2 regions of the Caldimonas taiwanensis NBRC 104434 genome follow, and region 2 is predicted to be linked to the other one. Evidence: riboswitches for the same ligand, from Rfam matches in the RefSeq annotation. Region 2 holds a riboswitch; the other holds the start of a gene.
The links. Region 2 has a riboswitch for glycine ahead of CTA01S_RS00175 (D-amino acid dehydrogenase). Riboswitches for the same ligand answer to the same signal wherever they lie in the genome.
Positions count from the first base shown of each region.

Region 1: linked by a shared signal. The riboswitch ahead of gcvT (glycine cleavage system aminomethyltransferase GcvT) and the one ahead of CTA01S_RS00175 (D-amino acid dehydrogenase) in region 2 are both predicted to bind glycine.

Region 1 covers NZ_BCWK01000030.1:4,078-12,715, reverse strand. The annotation lists gene CTA01S_RS15250 (CoA transferase subunit A) at 1-277, opposite strand, end outside; gene CTA01S_RS15245 (LuxR C-terminal-related transcriptional regulator) at 371-940, shown strand; gene CTA01S_RS15240 (glycosyltransferase family 4 protein) at 1,033-2,037, shown strand; gene CTA01S_RS15235 (acyl-CoA thioesterase) at 2,073-2,492, opposite strand; gene CTA01S_RS15230 (SDR family oxidoreductase) at 2,508-3,290, opposite strand; gene CTA01S_RS15225 (electron transfer flavoprotein-ubiquinone oxidoreductase) at 3,545-5,230, shown strand; glycine riboswitch at 5,304-5,395, shown strand; glycine riboswitch at 5,406-5,526, shown strand; gene gcvT (glycine cleavage system aminomethyltransferase GcvT) at 5,584-6,708, shown strand; gene gcvH (glycine cleavage system protein GcvH) at 6,746-7,123, shown strand; gene gcvP (aminomethyl-transferring glycine dehydrogenase) at 7,195-8,638, shown strand, end outside.
Region 2 covers NZ_BCWK01000001.1:27,238-35,875, reverse strand. The annotation lists gene dnaN (DNA polymerase III subunit beta) at 1-80, shown strand, start outside; gene gyrB (DNA topoisomerase (ATP-hydrolyzing) subunit B) at 165-2,669, shown strand; partial or broken gene CTA01S_RS16560 (YihY family inner membrane protein) at 2,685-3,520, opposite strand; glycine riboswitch at 3,661-3,758, shown strand; glycine riboswitch at 3,759-3,868, shown strand; gene CTA01S_RS00175 (D-amino acid dehydrogenase) at 3,933-5,210, shown strand; gene CTA01S_RS00170 (hypothetical protein) at 5,286-5,876, shown strand; gene CTA01S_RS00165 (NAD-dependent succinate-semialdehyde dehydrogenase) at 5,837-7,276, opposite strand; gene CTA01S_RS00155 (hypothetical protein) at 8,086-8,355, shown strand; gene CTA01S_RS00150 (ABC transporter permease) at 8,498-8,638, opposite strand, start outside.

The DNA of each region.
Region 1 (8,638 bases), on a different contig from region 2:
CGCCGCTGAGGTACTGGCGCTCGAATTCCTTGTTCTCGCCCACATAGCTGGAGATCATCTTTTTGATCTGCCGCGTGGCCAGCAGCTTGCCCAAGCCGAAGCCGTCCACGCCAGCGTTGTTGGAGATCACGGTGAGGTTCTTCACACCGCTGGCCTGCAACGCGTCGATCAGGGCCTCGGGAATACCACACAGGCCAAAGCCGCCGACAGCCAGCATTTGGCCGTCCTTGACGATCCCTTTGAGCGCGTCGGCCGCACTGGGATAGATCTTGTTCATGCGAGTCTCCTTCGCAAGGGGGTTGGGACAAATCCACAGCGTACTACGTATCTGAATACGTAGAATCGCCTAAGCAGTCTCCTCGAGCTTGTGATGATGCCCGCACTTGCGTCCATCGATTACCGTGCCGCATTCGAGATGGCTCCCGTCGGTCTGGTGCTGTCACGCCATCGCATCATCGTCGATTGCAATCACGCGCTGGCCGAGATGTTCCGCACCTCGCGTGAAGCGCTGATCGGGCAATCGTTCCTGGTGCTCTATCCCAGCCGCGACGAATTCGAGCGCACCGGACGTCGCATCGAGCCCATTCTCGGGGCAAGCGGACGCTATGCCGATGAACGAATCATGAAGCGATCACCAGGGGATCCCCGGGGCGAGCTGTTTTGGTGCCACGTGAGCGGCCGAGCCTTCCATCGGGACACGCCGCATGCGGCGGGCATCTGGACCTTCGAGGATCTGTCATCCAAACGGCTTGTCACGCTGGAGCTGACCGGCCGCGAACGGGAGGTGGCCGCGTTGTTGATCGAAGGGCAGACCAGCAAGCAAATCGGTAAAGCTCTAGGAGTGAGCCACCGCACCGTGGACATCTATCGAGCGCGCTTGCTGCGCAAGTACCGGGCCAATACCACACCGGAGCTGGTGCAAAAGCTCATGGGGGGCTAAACCCCGTTTTTCTGTCATCGTCCTTCCGCGCGCTGTCACGACAGTGCAACGGCGATGGTCTCCAATCGAGTCGCCGTCGTCGCGGAGCGTGCATGAAGATCCTCATCGTCACGGATGCCTGGGAACCACAGGTCAATGGCGTGGTGCGAACGCTGAAAATGACCCGGCGCGAGCTGCTGGCCCTGGGTCATGAGGTGGAGGTGTTGTCGGCGCAGGGGCTTCCCACCGTGCCGTGCCCCACTGACCCGCAGATCCGCCTGGCGTGGATCTCCCGCCGCCGCATGGCCACTGTGATCGATGCCTTGAGCCCGGACTGCATTCACCTGGCCACCGAGGGTCCGCTGGGATGGCAGGCGCGGGCCGTGCTGCGGGACCGCGGGTGGCCATTCACGACCGCCTATCACAGCCGTTTCCCGGAATATGTGCATGCGCGCCTGCGCCTGCCGCCGGCTTGGACTTACGCGGCACTGCGTCGTTTCCACAACGCCGGGGTGGCCACGCTGGCGCCCACCCCGACCATCGTGGCCGACTTGCGCGCCCGCGGCTTCGTCCACGCCAGACTCTGGTCTCGGGGGGTCGACTCATCAATGTTCACGCCGCAGGGTCCACGGCTGCCGCGCGGACCCGCGCCGGTCTTTTTGTATGTCGGGCGTCTGGCGGTGGAAAAGAACATCGACGCCTTTCTGAGGCTGGACCTTCCTGGCGCAAAGTGGGTGGCCGGTGATGGGCCGCTGCGCGCCAGGCTGCAAAGTCAGTACCCCGGGGTGCGTTGGTTCGGAATCCTCGATGGTCCGACGCTGGCCCAGCTGTACCGCACGGCCGATGTATTGGTCTTTCCCAGTCTGACCGATACCTTCGGATTGGTGATGGCCGAGGCCATGGCCTGCGGGACACCGGTGGCGGCATTTCCAGCGCCGGGGCCGATCGACGTGGTAGGCCAGTCTGCCGGTGGCGTGCTCGACACCGATCTGCGCGCGGCGTGCCTGCGCGCGTTGGCCTTGCCACGCGAAGCGGTGCACGAATATGCCCGCCGCTATTCCTGGCGCGCCGCAACAGAACAGTTCGTCGCCGCCCTGCAGCCGCTTGAGCCAAGGTAGTCGCTGGCAGCCCGCAGTCGCAGGCATGCATGACTTCAGCTGACGGCTGCCCTCAGCCAGTCCGGCATCGGCACCGAGGTCTGCCGCGGGAAGTCCACCCACACCAGGGTCGCGCCTCCGGCCGCATCGATCTGGCCGGGGCAGTCGGTACGCTCGAGCGTGATGAAGGTGTCCACGCTGCTGCGACCAGGATTGGCCACGTAGTGACGGGCCAGCAACGTGCCTGGAAAGGTGATCTGGCGATAAAAGTTGCAAAAGGCATTGACGATGACCGGCCCCGTGCCGCGGGGGTCGGGCGCGCCGCCCAGCCGATGCAACCAATCGATGCGCACTGTTTCGAGATAGCGAAAGTACGCAGCATTGTTGACATGACCCATGGCGTCCATGTCGCCCCAGCGGATAGGAATCAGCATCTCATGGACGAGCTTTTTGTGCTCGGGGATGTCGATACGCATGTCCGAGCCGATCCTTTAGAGGGCGAAACCGTCATCAGCGGCGATCACGGCCCCATTGATGAAATGGCTTTCGTTGGAGCAGAGCATCACGAGCAAAGCATCCAGGTCTTTGGGCTCACCGAGGCGTTTGCGCGGCAGCATTGCGATGAGTTTTTGACCTTGTTCGGTCTGCCAGTGATGGTGGTTGATCTCGGTGTCGATGTACCCGGGACAAATGGCATTGACGTTGATGCCGTACTTGCCCCACTCCAAGGCCATCGCACGAGTCATGTGGATGACGGCCGCTTTGCTCATGCAATACACGCCGATCTGGCCGAGCACCCGCAGGCCCGCCATGGACGCGATGTTGACGATGCGGCCGCCGATGAAGGTGCCTGGCGCAGCACCGCGCGCGCGAGCCAGCATGCGCTTGCCGACCTCTTGAGCCACGAAAAAGGCCCCGCGGGTGTTGGTGTCGAAGACGTAGTCGTAGTCTTCGGGCGTGACATCCACCAGCTTCTGAGTGGTGCTCACGCCAGAATTGTTGACCAGGATATCGATCGCCCCCACCTCGGTCTCGGCATGGGCCACGGCCGACCGGATGCTGTCGGTGTCCGTGACATCCATGCCCACCACATGGGCATCTCCTCCCAGGGCCTCGATCTCCGAGCGCAGGGTTTTGAGCCGCTCGACCCGACGGCCCGCGAGCACGACGGCTGCCCCGGCGCGAGCCAGAGTGCGGGCGAACTGTTCGCCCAAACCGCTGGATGCGCCGGTGATCAAGGCCACACGGCCGGATAAGTCGATGCTGTAACTCATGCGGGCCTCTCGGAAATGTGTGAAACGGGCTCGAAACCCGGGAACCCCAAGCATAACGAGACCCCGAGGCCGGTCCAAGCCTGTCGCACGGCCGACAGCGGCGCCTCGAGCGCCTGCGCTAGAGTGCACTGTCGAGCATCGAATCGAACGATCGTTCGATTTTCCGCCGCAACCCGATAGAATCCTGGTCATGCGGGGTGGACGCGTCGGCATCCCCCCAGGCGACCCCCTATCCATTCAAAGAGGAAGACACGATGACTGCGCAAGAGATCCTGGAGCAGTACGGCCCGCGCGAATCCATGGAATATGACGTCGTGATCGTCGGTGCCGGCCCTGCAGGGCTGGCCACGGCCATCCGGATCAAGCAGCTGGCCGCCCAGAAGAACCAGGACATATCGGTCGTGGTGCTGGAGAAAGGCTCGGAGCCAGGGGCCCATATTCTGTCGGGCGCGGTGATGGATCCTCGCGCGATGAACGAGCTGTTTCCGAACTGGAAGGAGCTGGGCGCACCGCTGAACCAGCCAGTCACCGCCGATGATGTGCTCACGCTCACCGAGAGCGGTAGCACGCGCATTCCAGACTTTTTCGTGCCACGCAACTTCCACAACAAGGGGTGCTATGTCATCTCGCTGGGCAAGGTGGTCAAATGGATGGCCGAGCAAGCCGAAAGCCTAGGGGTGGAAATCTTTCCAGGGTTCCCCGCGGCCGAAGTCCTGTATGACGAGCAAGGCCGCGTGCGCGGCGTGGCCACCGGCAATATGGGCATCGGCAAGGATGGCAAGCCCACGGATCATTTCCAGCTGGGGATGGAACTGCTCGGCAAATACACCATCTTCGCCGAGGGCGCACGCGGGCATCTGGGCAAGCAGCTCATCGCTCGCTACAAGCTCGACGAGGGCAAGGATCCGCAGACCTATGCCATTGGCATCAAGGAGTTGTGGGAGATCGACCCGGCCAAAGCCAAGCCGGGCCTGGTGGTGCATACGGCCGGCTGGCCCATGGATGATCAGACCTTCGGCGGGGGTTTCCTTTATCACCTCGAAGACAACAAGGTCACGTTGGGTTTCGTGATCGGGCTGGATTATCAGAATCCCTGGCTCAGCCCCTTCGAGGAGATGCAGCGCTGGAAGACGCACCCGGCCATCCGCGCGCACATCGAAGGTGGCAAGCGCTTGAGTTATGGCGCTCGTGCCATCAACAACGGCACACCCCAAGCCCTGCCCAAGACCGTGTTTCCTGGCGGCGCCTTGGTGGGCTGCGATGCGGGCTATTTGAACGCGGCGCGCATCAAGGGCAGCCATGCCGCCATCAAGAGCGGCATGCTGTGCGCGGAGGCTGTGTTCGAGGCCGTCACGGCCGGGCGTTCGGGCGACGAGCTGAGCGCCTACCCCGAAGCCTTCGAAAAGAGCTGGTTGTATGAGGAGTTGCAGCAGTCACGCAACTTCAAGCATTGGTTCAAGAAGGGACCGCTGGTGGGCAAGCTGATGACCGGCGTGGAGCAGTGGTTGCTGCCCAAGCTGGGGATTCAGAGCCCCCCTTGGACTTTGCATCGCGATCAGCCCGACCACGTGTATCTGAAGCCGGCCGACCAGTGCGAGAAGATCGTCTACCCCAAGCCGGATGGCAAGCTCACGTTCGACCGGCTGTCCTCGGTGTTCGTGAGCAACACCAACCATGAAGAAAACCAACCGGCTCATTTGACGCTCAAGGACTCCAGCGTGCCGGTTGCGATCAACCTGGCGCGGTTTGCCGGGCCCGAGAGCCGTTACTGCCCCGCTGGCGTGTACGAGTTCGTCAAGAACGAGGACGGCAGCGACCGGCTGCAGATCAACGCTCAGAACTGCGTGCACTGCAAAACCTGCGACATCAAGGATCCGACGCAAAACATCGTTTGGGTCACACCGGAAGGTGGTGGTGGGCCCAACTATGCGGGCATGTGATCCCCCGCGTCGACCAAGTCACGGAAAAAATGGCGGCGCCAAGGCCGCCATTTTTCTGTCGGGTGAATTACACTGACATCTGTCAGGAGAGAGCCCCCTGGTGGGGCCGCCGAAGGCGCAGGGCGCAAGCCCGAACGCTCAGGCACCCAGGACTGACAAGCGCCTCGTGGACGAGGCGTTCCTCACTGGAGAGAGGCTGGGCGACCGTGGTCACCCAGCCCACCGAAGGGGCAAGCCGCTGCGGCTGAAACAGCCAGGCGGCCAATCTCTCAGGTAAAGCGGACAGCGAGGGCAGCACGTGCCGGACCGATTGTCGGGACGGCGGGTTCGCATCACAGCCCCAGGAGATCGCCATGTCCGCCCAAGTCTCGACGCCCGCGCTGCTGCGCACGCCCCTGTATGCCCTGCACCGAGAGCATGGCGCCCGCATGGTGCCTTTTGCCGGCTACGAGATGCCGGTGCAGTACGAGGGCATCATCGCCGAGCACCGGCACTGTCGGCAAAGTGCAGCCTTGTTCGACGTGTCTCACATGGGGCAGATTCGTTTGTCCGGGGAAGAGGCCGCCCGCGCCCTGGAAACGCTGGTCCCGGTGGACGTGGTCGATCTGCCCGTGGGCAAGCAACGCTATGGCTTCTTTACCAATGCCAGCGGCGGCATCCTCGATGACCTGATGATCACGCGCCGGGAACACGATCTGCTGCTGGTGGTCAACGCGGCCAACAAGCAAGCCGACCTGGCGCATCTGAACACCCATATCGGTCACCGCTGCACGGTGCAGTCTCTGCCCGACCGGGCCCTGCTGGCCCTGCAGGGCCCGCTGGCCGTGGAGGCCCTGGCCCGTGTGAATGCCGACGTGCAGCGGCTGAGCTTCATGACCGGCGATCATTTCACACTCGCTGGCAAGACCTGCTATGTGACCCGCTCGGGTTACACCGGCGAGGACGGTTTCGAAATTTCGGTGGCGGCCGAGGACGCCGAGGCCCTGGCCCGCGTGCTGCTGATGCAGCCCGAGGTGAAGCTGGCCGGTCTGGGCGCGCGCGACACCTTGCGGCTGGAGGCGGGTCTGTGCCTGCACGGTCACGACATCGACCCGCATACCACGCCGGTGCAAGCCGCGCTGAGCTGGGCGATCTCGAAGGTACGCCGCCCTGGCGGCGCGCGTGCCGGCGGCTACCCCGGCGCCCAGACGATCGAGTCTCAACTGGCTCAGGGGGCCTTGGTCAAGCGCGTGGGCCTGGTGGGCCTGGAGCGGACCCCGGTGCGCGAAGGGGCCAAGCTGCTCGATGCGGCCCGGCACAATGCCGGGCACGTCACCAGCGGCACCGTCAGTCCTACCTTGGGCGTGCCCATCGCGATGGGCTATTTGCCCGTGAACCATGCAGCCACCGGCGCCATCGTGCATGCCGTGGTGCGTGAGAAGACGCTCCCGATGCGCGTGACGCCCCTGCCCTTCGTGCCGCACCGCTACCACCGCTGATCCACTTGCTCCATTTCATTCCTCCGAGGAGTTCTGCATGACCGTCAAGTACACCCCCGACCATGAATGGATTGAACTCGATGGCGACGAAGGCGTGGCCACCGTCGGCATCACCGCCCATGCGCAGGATGCGCTGGGGGATGTGGTCTTCGTCGACCTGCCCGCCGTGGGGGCCGAGTTCAAGAAAGGCGAGGTGGCTGGTGTGGTGGAATCGGTAAAGGCCGCCGCCGATGTCTATGCGCCAGTCAGCGGTCGCGTTCTCGAGGTCAATGAGGACCTGCGGGCCGATCCATCGCTGGCCAATTCCGATCCTCTGGGTAAGGGCTGGTTCTTCAAGATCAAGCTGAGTGATTTGGCCGAGTTCGATGCCCTGTTGGACGCGCCGGCCTACGACGCCCTCCTCAAAAACACCTGAGCGCTGCCTTCGCCGGCGGCCATCGGCCTGCGCAGGCACCGCCGGCGCGTGACTTTCTTCGCCCCAACGCCATGCTCATGTCTGCCCTCACCCCTTTGAGCGACCTCGAAGCTCACGATGAATTCGTGGCCCGCCACATCGGCATCGATGCCGCCGATGAACGAGCCATGCTGTCGGCCATCGGCGCAGCCTCCCGCGAAGCACTGATGGATGCCTTGGTGCCCAGCAGCATCCGCCGCAGCACCCCGATGAAACTGCCGGCACCCGTGCCGGAGGCTCGCGCCCTCGAGGAGCTCAAGGCCATCGCCGCGCGCAACCGGGTGCTGCGCAGCCACATCGGCCAGGGCTACTACAACACGCACACGCCGGCGGTCATTTTGCGCAACGTGCTGGAAAACCCCGCGTGGTACACGGCGTATACCCCGTACCAGGCCGAGATTTCGCAAGGGCGCATGGAAGCTCTGGTGAACTTCCAGACCATGGTGTGCGACCTGACGGGCATGGCCATTGCCAATGCCTCGATGCTGGACGAGGCCACCGCCGCCGCCGAAGCGATGACGCTGGCCGCCCGGGTGGGCAAGAGCAAGAGCACCGTCTTTTTCGTTGCCGAAGACGTTCTGCCACAGACTTTGGAGGTGGTGCGCACGCGCGCGCGGCCGCTGGGTCTGACGGTGGTCACCGGTGCGGCCGAGCAGGCCGCCCAGACGGACTGCTTCGCCGCGCTGTTTCAGTATCCCGGCGTGACCGGACGCATCATCGATCTGCGCCCGCTGATCGATGCGGTCCATGCCCGCGGGGCCTTGGCCGTCGTGGCAGCCGACTTGCTGGCCCTGACGCTGCTCACGCCACCGGGCGAACAAGGCGCCGACATCGTGGTGGGCACGACGCAGCGCTTTGGCATGCCCATGGGCAACGGCGGACCGCATGCCGCCTACATGGCCACGCGCGACGAGTTCAAGCGATCTCTGCCGGGCCGGCTGGTGGGCGTGAGCGTGGACGCTCATGGCCATCCGGCCTATCGGTTGGCGCTGCAAACCCGCGAGCAACACATCCGCCGCGAGAAGGCCACGTCCAACATTTGCACGGCCCAGGTGCTGCCGGCCGTGGTGGCCAGCATGTATGCGGTCTATCACGGCCCCCAGGGCCTCAAGCGCATCGCGCAGCGGGTGGCCAGCTACACCGCCGTGCTGGCCCAGGGTCTGGCCAGCCTGGGCTGGGCCCTCACGCACGAGACGGCCTTCGATACCTTGGAGGTGCGCACTGGAGAGCACACGGAAGCCTTGATGGCCGCGGCCGTGGCCGCCGGCATGAACCTGCGCCGCGCCAGCCCAACGACCATTGGCATCTCGCTGGACGAAACCACGACACGCGAGCATGTGCAGGACTTGTGGCAGGTTTTCGCCCAGGGCCGTCCTCTGCCGGCTTGGGACACGGTCGAAAAAGGGGTCGCGGCGCTCATCCCAGAGGCGCTGCGCCGCACCAGCCCCTACCTGACGCACCCGGTGTTCAACACGC
Region 2 (8,638 bases):
AGGACGCCAACTCCAGCGCGTTGATCACCATCCCTGACGACGACGGCTTCAAGTACGTCGTGATGCCCATGAGGATCTGAGGCCCGATCGGCCCATTCCTCGTTGGACCCTTATCTCCCAATGCCCGCCATGAGCGGGCATGCATGTTTGAAAAGAGTTTCCTCATGTCTGACCCGACCTCGAGCCAAGAACCTTCCTCCACGCCTGTGGACGCAGGCGGCTATGGCGAAAACAGCATCCAGATCCTCGAAGGCCTGGAGGCCGTGCGCAAACGCCCTGGCATGTACATTGGCGACACCTCCGATGGCACGGGCTTGCACCACCTGGTGTTCGAAGTGGTGGACAACTCCATCGACGAAGCCTTGGCAGGGCATTGCGATGACATCGTCGTCACCATCCACACCGACAACTCGATCTCCGTGATCGACAATGGCCGTGGCATTCCCACTGGCGTGAAGATGGACGACAAGCACGAGCCCAAGCGCTCGGCTGCCGAGATTGCCTTGACCGAGCTGCATGCCGGTGGCAAGTTCAACCAGAACAGCTACAAGGTCTCGGGGGGGCTGCATGGCGTGGGTGTCTCCTGCGTGAACGCCTTGTCCAAATGGCTGCGCCTGACGGTACGGCGCGACGGCAAGGTGCACTTCATGGAGTTTCGCAAGGGCGTGCCCCAAGACCGCCTGATCGAGATGCGCGACGGTGTGGCCGTCAGTCCCATGAAGATCATTGGCGAGACCGACAAGCGCGGCACCGAAGTGCACTTTCTGCCCGATGACGAGATCTTTCAGCAGAACAACGATTTCCACTACGACATTCTGGCCAAGCGATTGCGCGAGCTGTCCTTCCTGAACAACGGCGTGAAGATCCGTCTGGTCGACGAACGCCACAACAAGGAGGACAACTTTGCGTTTTCTGGCGGGGTCAAGGGCTTCGTCGACTTCATCAATCAGGGCAAGAGGGTCTTGCACCCCAATGTCTTCCATGCCGTGGGGGAGAAGCTCAGCGAGCAAGGCACCACCATCGGTGTCGAAGTGGCCATGCAGTGGAACGATGGCTACAGCGAAAACGTCCTGTGCTTCACCAACAACATCCCGCAGCGTGATGGCGGTACCCACCTCACCGGCTTGCGTGCGGCGATGACGCGGGTGATCAACAAGTACATCGAAGACAACGAACTGGCCAAGAAGGCCAAAGTCGAAATCACCGGCGACGACATGCGCGAAGGCCTGGCCTGCGTGATCAGTGTCAAAGTGCCCGAGCCGAAGTTTTCCAGCCAAACCAAAGACAAGCTGGTCTCCAGCGAAGTGCGTGGGCCGGTGGAAGAAATCGTCTCCAGCAAACTCACCGATTGGTTGCTGGAGAACCCCACCGATGCCAAGATCATCTGCGGCAAGATCGTCGAGGCCGCTCGCGCCCGCGAAGCCGCGCGCAAGGCGCGTGAAATGACCCGCCGCAAGGGCGTGCTCGATGGACTCGGTCTGCCGGGCAAGCTGGCCGACTGCCAGGAAAAAGACCCCGCGCTCAGCGAGATCTACATCGTCGAGGGGGATTCGGCCGGCGGCAGCGCCAAGCAAGGGCGCGATCGAAAGTTCCAGGCCATCTTGCCGCTGCGCGGCAAGATCCTGAACGTGGAGAAGGCGCGCTACGAAAAGCTGTTGTCCAGCAACGAAATCATCACCTTGATCACCGCCTTGGGCACCGGGATCGGCAAAGACGATTTCAATCCCGACAAGCTGCGCTATCACCGCATCATCATCATGACCGACGCGGACGTGGACGGGGCCCATATCCGCACCCTGTTGCTGACCTTCTTCTACCGCCAGATGCCCGAGCTGGTCGAGCGTGGCCACATCTACATCGCCCAGCCGCCGCTGTACAAAGTCAAGTCGGGCAAGGAAGAGCAGTACCTCAAGGATGCCCACGAGCTCGACGCCTACTTGCTGCGCGTGGCGCTGAAGGATGCCCGCTTGGAAACGGGCATCGATGGCACGGTGCTCGAAGGCGAGGCGCTCGAAGCCTTGGCGCGTCAGTACGTGCTGGCCAACAACGTGATCGACCGTCTGGCCAATTGGATGGATGTGGAAGCCTTGCGCGCGCTGGCCGATGGCTTGGAGCTGCAACTGGACACGGCCGAGCAGGCGCACGCCTCGGCAGCGGCACTGAAGGCCGCATTGCACGATGCCGAGGTCGAGGCCGTGTACGACGAACGCACCGACAAGCAGATGTTGCGCATCAGCCGGCGACACCATGGCAATCTCAAGACCACGGTCATCAGTGCCGACTTCGTGCATGGCGCCGACTACGAAGCGTTGAGCACTGCCGGCCGCATGTTCAAAGGCTTGGTGGGCCCCAATGCCATCGTGCGCAAGGGCGAAGGCGACAAGCAGAAAGAAGCCCAGGTCAGCGACTTCCGCCAGGCCATGGCTTGGCTGATGCAGCAGGCTGAAAACAGCGTCACACGCCAGCGCTACAAGGGCCTGGGCGAGATGAACCCCGAACAGCTCTGGGAAACCACGATGGACCCCAAGGTGCGCCGCTTGTTGCGCGTGCAGATCGAAGACGCGATCGAAGCCGACCGAGTGTTCACGATGCTGATGGGCGATGAGGTGGAGCCGCGGCGCGAGTTCATCGAAAGCAATGCGTTGCGGGCGGCGAACATCGACGTGTGAGACGGCGGCAAGGCCCTAAGCCCGAGATCGCTCAGGCCTTGCGGCGCGGCCGCTGCCCCGGCCGCGTGCCGCGCGCAGGGACCCCAGATGCGCGGTCACCACCGCGGCGGCCAAGGTGACGGCCCAGGAGTAATAGATCCACAGCAGGAACACCGGGAACACGGCAAAGCTGCCGTACAAGGTGCGGTACGTGGGAAGCGCCAGCACGTAGGTCGCGAAAGCCTGTTTGCCGGCTTCGAGCCCGGCGGCGCCGAGCAAGCCGCCCAGCAGCGCCTCGTGCCAGCGCACCGGGGCATGGGGCACCAGGTAGAACAGCAAGAACAGCATCGCCAGGCTGAGCGCAGCCGGACCCAAGGTCCACAACACCTCGACCGCCGGCGGCCACGGGCTCAGCAGGCCTTGAGACAGGGCCAAGGCCCGCGAGGTGGCCCACAGACTCCACCCCAGCACCAGCGGGCCGGCGGCCAGCAGGGGCAGGTACAGCGCCAGGGGCGGCCTTGGCGCACCTGCCAGATCCGGTTCAGCGCGGTCTCCACCGTGAACATCATGGCCAGCGCGGCCACCAGCAGCAAGGCCGCGCCGCTCCAGCTCAGCCCATGGGCATTGTCGGCAAAGCGGCCGAGGTATCTCAGCACGGGCTGCGCAAGGTCCGCTGGCAGCAGATGCGGCAACCACAGCCCTTCGAGCGTACGCCGAAACGGACGCAAGGCAGGCACCAGCGTGAACAGCGCAAATCCCACGGCCAGCAGTGGCACCAGCGACAGCAAGGTGGTGAAACTCAGGCTGGCGGCCGCCTGGGCGAGCTGGGCGTCCTGCAGCCGCTCGAACAGTCTGGAGCGTGGCAAACGCATGGCATTCCTCGGGAAGTCTTCGTCGGGCGCGCGGCGGATTGTCCGAGAATCGAAGCCCGGTGAATGTCCGGACGCTCCGATGCCCGCAGCCCAACCCAAGGTTTCGGGCACAATCCAAGGGTGGCCGCCCGAAGGCAGCCATGGTGATGTCGGGAGAGCCTGCCTGTGCACATGCCCAGGCGGCGCCGAAGGAGCAACCGCCCCGGAAACTCTCAGGCCCCAGGACCGGCATCGCCCACCGACTCTGAAGAGCTGCCGGCCGTTCGCGTCGCCGGCCAGCACCGAAGGAGCAAGCGGGAGCCTCGCGCGCCTCCGTGAATCTCTCAGGTCCGCAACAGAGGGGGCGTCCAGGCTGCGGCACGTGGCCTGGGCTTCCCGCCTCGACGCGTGGCTTTGCCTGAGAGGAGCTCTCATGCCTTCGATTGCCATCATCGGCGCCGGCATCACCGGCGTCACCACCGCCTATGCCCTGGCCCGCCGCGGCTTGTCCGTGACCTTGGTCGAGCGGCATCGCTATGCCGCGATGGAAACCTCTTATGCCAACGGCGGGCAGTTGTCTGCCTCCAATGCCGAAGTGTGGAACCATGCCTCCACGGTGTGGAAAGGCCTGAAATGGATGCTGAAGGCCGACGCGCCCTTGCTGGTGCATCCGCGGCCGAGCTGGCACCAGCTGAGCTGGTTTGTGCAATTCCTGGCCAGCATGGCGCATTACCGTCGTCACACGATCGAGACGGTGCGCCTGGCGATTGCCGCACGGGAGCCTCTGTATGCCTGGGCCGATGAAGAGGGCATCGAATTCGATCACCGACGCGAGGGCATTCTGCACATCTATCGTGATCGGGCGGGCTTCGAGCATGCGCGGCGGGTTTCGGCCTTGCTGGCCGCCGGCGGTCTGCAGCGCCGCGCAGTCACGCCCGAGGAAATCCGGGCCATCGTCCCGACCCTGGCCGGCCGATACTTTGGCGGTTGGTATACCGACAGCGACACCACCGGCGACATCCACAAGTTCACCCACGGCCTGGCCGAAGCCGCGCAGCGCCGCGGCGTGCGCGGCCTGTACGGATGGGAGGTGCGGCGGCTGCACGCCCGCGACGATGGCGTGCACATGAGGCTGGCCGGTCCCGAGGGCGAGCAGACGCTGCGCTTCGATGGCGTGGTGGTGTGTGCCGGCGTGGCCAGCCGGGCCTTGGCCGCGCAGCTGGGCGACCGGGTCAATGTCTATCCGGTGAAGGGCTATTCGATCACCGTCAACCTGCTCGACGAGGCCAGCCAGGCCGCTGCGCCCACGGTCAGCCTGCTCGACGACGAGACCAAGATCGTGACCAGCCGATTGGGCGCGGACCGCTTGCGCGTGGCTGGCACGGCCGAGTTCGACGGTGAGAACCGCGACATCCGCGCCGATCGCATCCGACCGTTGGTGGACTGGGTGCAGCGCTGTTTTCCGGGGGTGTCCACTCGCAGCGTGGTGCCCTGGGCCGGACTGCGACCGATGATGCCCGACATGATGCCCCGCGTGGGCCGCGGCCGGCATCCGCGCGTGTTCTACAACACCGGCCATGGCCACCTGGGCTGGACGCTGTCGGCCGCCACGGCGCAGTGCGTGGCCGACCTGGTTCGACGAGCATGGCCCGATCCCGTCGCCGTGCCGGTGTCGGCGCGGCGCTGCGGGCCTGTCACGTCCTTGTCGTAAGCCCTGGGCACACTGCGCCGCGATGGCGTGGGGGCGCAGGCATCACCACACGCATCACATGGCTGGAGGCAAAGCATGTCGGGTGGGCCGACACATGGCATCCTGCGCAAGACGGCTCGGGGACGCGCCGTCTTGCAGGGCACATCGTTTCCCGGGACTTGGGCGCAACGGCAGTTGTTGGTCATGCTCGACGGCCGCCGAAGCCTGGCGGCCTTGGCGCCGATCATCGAGAGCCTGGGGCTCAAAGAGGACCAGGTGCGCGACTTGGTCGCCCTGGGGCTGGCCGAATGGGTGGTCGCACCTCCGCCCGTGCCGAAAAAACCCGGCGCTCCTCGGCCACGACCGCGCTCCTTGCACCTGGCCAAGATCTATGCGCTGGAGTTGGCCATACTGATGGCGCCCGATCACGAGCCCAGCCTGCGCGATGCGGTGCGCGCGGTGCATGACGAGCCCTCGCTGTGGTCCTGGATGCAGCTGGCCCGGGCGTGCGTCGCCCGCCAAGCGGGCGAGGCGCGCGCCGCCCTCTTTTGGTCTCAGGTGCAAGCCCAGTTGCCCGAAGGCCTGCGTGCGCCGGACGGCTGCAGCACGCAAGACGCCCGGCCTCCGTCCGGTGCCGAGCAGGTTTCTCAGACGTTCATCACGGCCACGGAACGCACGTTGAGGTAGGCTTCCAACGCCTCGGGGCCGCCCTCGGAGCCATAGCCCGAGTCCTTGACCCCGCCGAAGGGCATTTCCGCCGAGGGCATGGCCGGCATGTTGATCCACAGCATGCCGACCTCGATGCGGCGCGCGAGCAAGTCCGCGTTCTTCAGCGAGCGCGTGAAGGCATAGGCGGCCAGACCATAGGGCAGGCGGTTGGCCTCGGCAATGGCTTCGTCCAGCGTCTTGAACGAGCGGATCGCCGCCACCGGCCCGAAGGGCTCGTCGTTGAAGACGCGCGCATCGACAGGCACATCGGCCAGGATGGTGGGCTGCCAGAAATTGCCGCTGTGGCCGATGCGCTCGCCCCCGGCCAGCACGGTGGCTCCCTTGCGCACGGCGTCTTGCGTGAGCTCGGCCATGGCGGCCAGGCGTCGCGGGTTGGCCAGCGGGCCCATCTGCGTGCCTTCGGCCAGGCCGTCGCCCACCTTGAGACTTTGCGCATGTTGCGCCAGCGCCTGCGCAAAGTCGTCGCGCAGGCGCTCATGCACCAAAAAGCGCGTGGGCGAGATGCACACTTGGCCAGCATTGCGGAACTTGGCTGCCGCACTGACGCGCACGGCCAGTTCCAGGTCGGCGTCTTCGCAGACGATCACCGGCGCATGTCCGCCCAACTCCATGGTCACGCGCTTCATGTGCTGACCGGCCAGGGCGGCCAGTTGCTTGCCCACCGGCGTCGAGCCGGTGAAAGTGATCTTGCGGATGATCGGGTGCGGGATCAAATGGCTCGAAATCTCGGCCGGCTGGCCATAGACCAGGCCCAAGACCCCTGGCGGCAGGCCGGCGTCGGCGAAGGCGCGGATGTAGGCGGCCGGGCCGGCGGGAGTTTCCTCGGCGGCTTTCACCAGCATCGAGCAGCCGGCAGCCAACGCCGGGCCGACTTTGCGCACGACCTGGTTGATCGGGAAATTCCACGGCGTGAAGGCCGCCACCGGGCCCACCGGGTCCTTGAGCACCATTTGGCGCAGCTCCGGCTTGCCGCGCGAGGGCACGAGGCGGCCATAGACCCGCAAGCCCTCGTCGGCGAACCATTCGGTGAGATCGGCCGCGGCCAAGGTCTCGGCCTTGGCTTCGGCCAGAGGCTTGCCTTGCTCTTGGGTGATCAACGGGGCGATCTCGTTGGCGCGCTCGCGGATCAGCGCGGCGGCGCGGCGCATGATCTTCGCCCGCTCGGCCGGCGCCATGTCGCGCCAGACCTCGAAGCCGGCCTGGGCGGCCTGCAGGGCGCGGTCCAGATCGGCCACCGAGGCATGGGCCACGCGGCCGATTTCCTGGCCCGTGGCCGGGTTGTAGACCGGCAGCGTGCGGCCGTCGGCCGCATCGCACCACTGGCCGGCGATGAAGAGTTGGGTGTGCGGGTAGGTCATGGCAGGTCTTGGGATCGGATGGGACAGGTGAGGCGCGACGAATGCAAGGCATCGGCTCAGGGCCGACTGTAACCCCGAAGGCCCCTTGCGACCACGACCGTGACTTTCCACCGAGGCTGGGGGCGCAAGTCGTGTCGTTGCTCGGCACGATGCGGCTGGCTGCGCCACAATGTGAGCCCGCGCTTCGTTTCGGCGATGAGCTCACCGGCCATACCCCTCAAGACCGCCCTCGGCCACGAGGAGTTGCGTCATCGTGTGCATCGGCTCAGCCAACGCCACCGCACGGTGTTGTGGCTGGTCGATGGGACGCGGTCTTTGGCCGAGGTGCTGAGCATGGCACAGAAGGCCGGGGCCAGCCCGCAGCATTTCGACGACTTGCTGCGGCTGGGTCTGGTGGAGCTGTCCAGCCCGCCGGCGGCGGCACCAGCGCCGGAGGCGCCCGAGCCCGAGGGCATGCCGCAAGCGGTGAGTGTGCCCGCACCGGCACCCGCATCTGCGCCAGCGCCACAGACACAGGGCGGGTCTGCAGCTGCACCGGCAGCGCCGCCATGTCCCCAAGGCCCTTTGGCCCGTGCCCTGGCCGAGACGGCCGGTTTCATGTCCGAGGCTCCACCGTCGCTTCCACCGTCGCTCCCACCGGCGCCAAAGGCTTTGGCGCCAGCGCGTGGTCGTGGGCCGGTCGGGGCGCTGCGGTCATCGCGCCGGGGGGCTGCGCCGCTTCCCCCCCCGGTCCGGCTGGATGCGCCGCTCGAGCTGCCGGTGCTCACCGAGATCGAAAAGGCGCCCGAGGGGGGCCCACGCCGTCGGAGATGGCCTTGCACGAGCAGGTGCGGGCCTTGCTGCGCACCGTGATCCAACGCGAGCCGCCGCCTTTCACCTCGCGTGTGCCGGCGCGCCTGGAGCGCTGCGAGACCCTGGGTGAGTTGGGGGACTTGGTGTTCGACATCGAGCGCTATTTGCTGCGCTCACGTCGCCAGCGCAAGCTGCACGAGGTGATGCCGCTGCTGCGCGAAGCCCGCGAGCTGCTGGGCTTGGGCAACACACGGGTGGTGGGTGCCGGCGGGGAGGATCTGGGGTGAGTCACGCATCGTGAGATCACGATGCTTTGGCTGCATGCTGCGGCCGTGCCGCTGCAGGCAGTCCAGGCGGCTTGATTGCCAGGCCACCTCATGCTTAGGTCGATTGCGAGACCCCTTATCAGGGGAGCATGCCAAGCTCCGGCTAAGTTGAGTCCTTGCTTCCTTGGCAAGCGACCGGCGAGGGCGAATTGCTGGATCGAGGGACAATCGATCCCCAGTGCCGAATGGTATTCCAGGCAGCTGCCAGACACGACAGCGCAAAGACCCATAGCAATCCAGCACG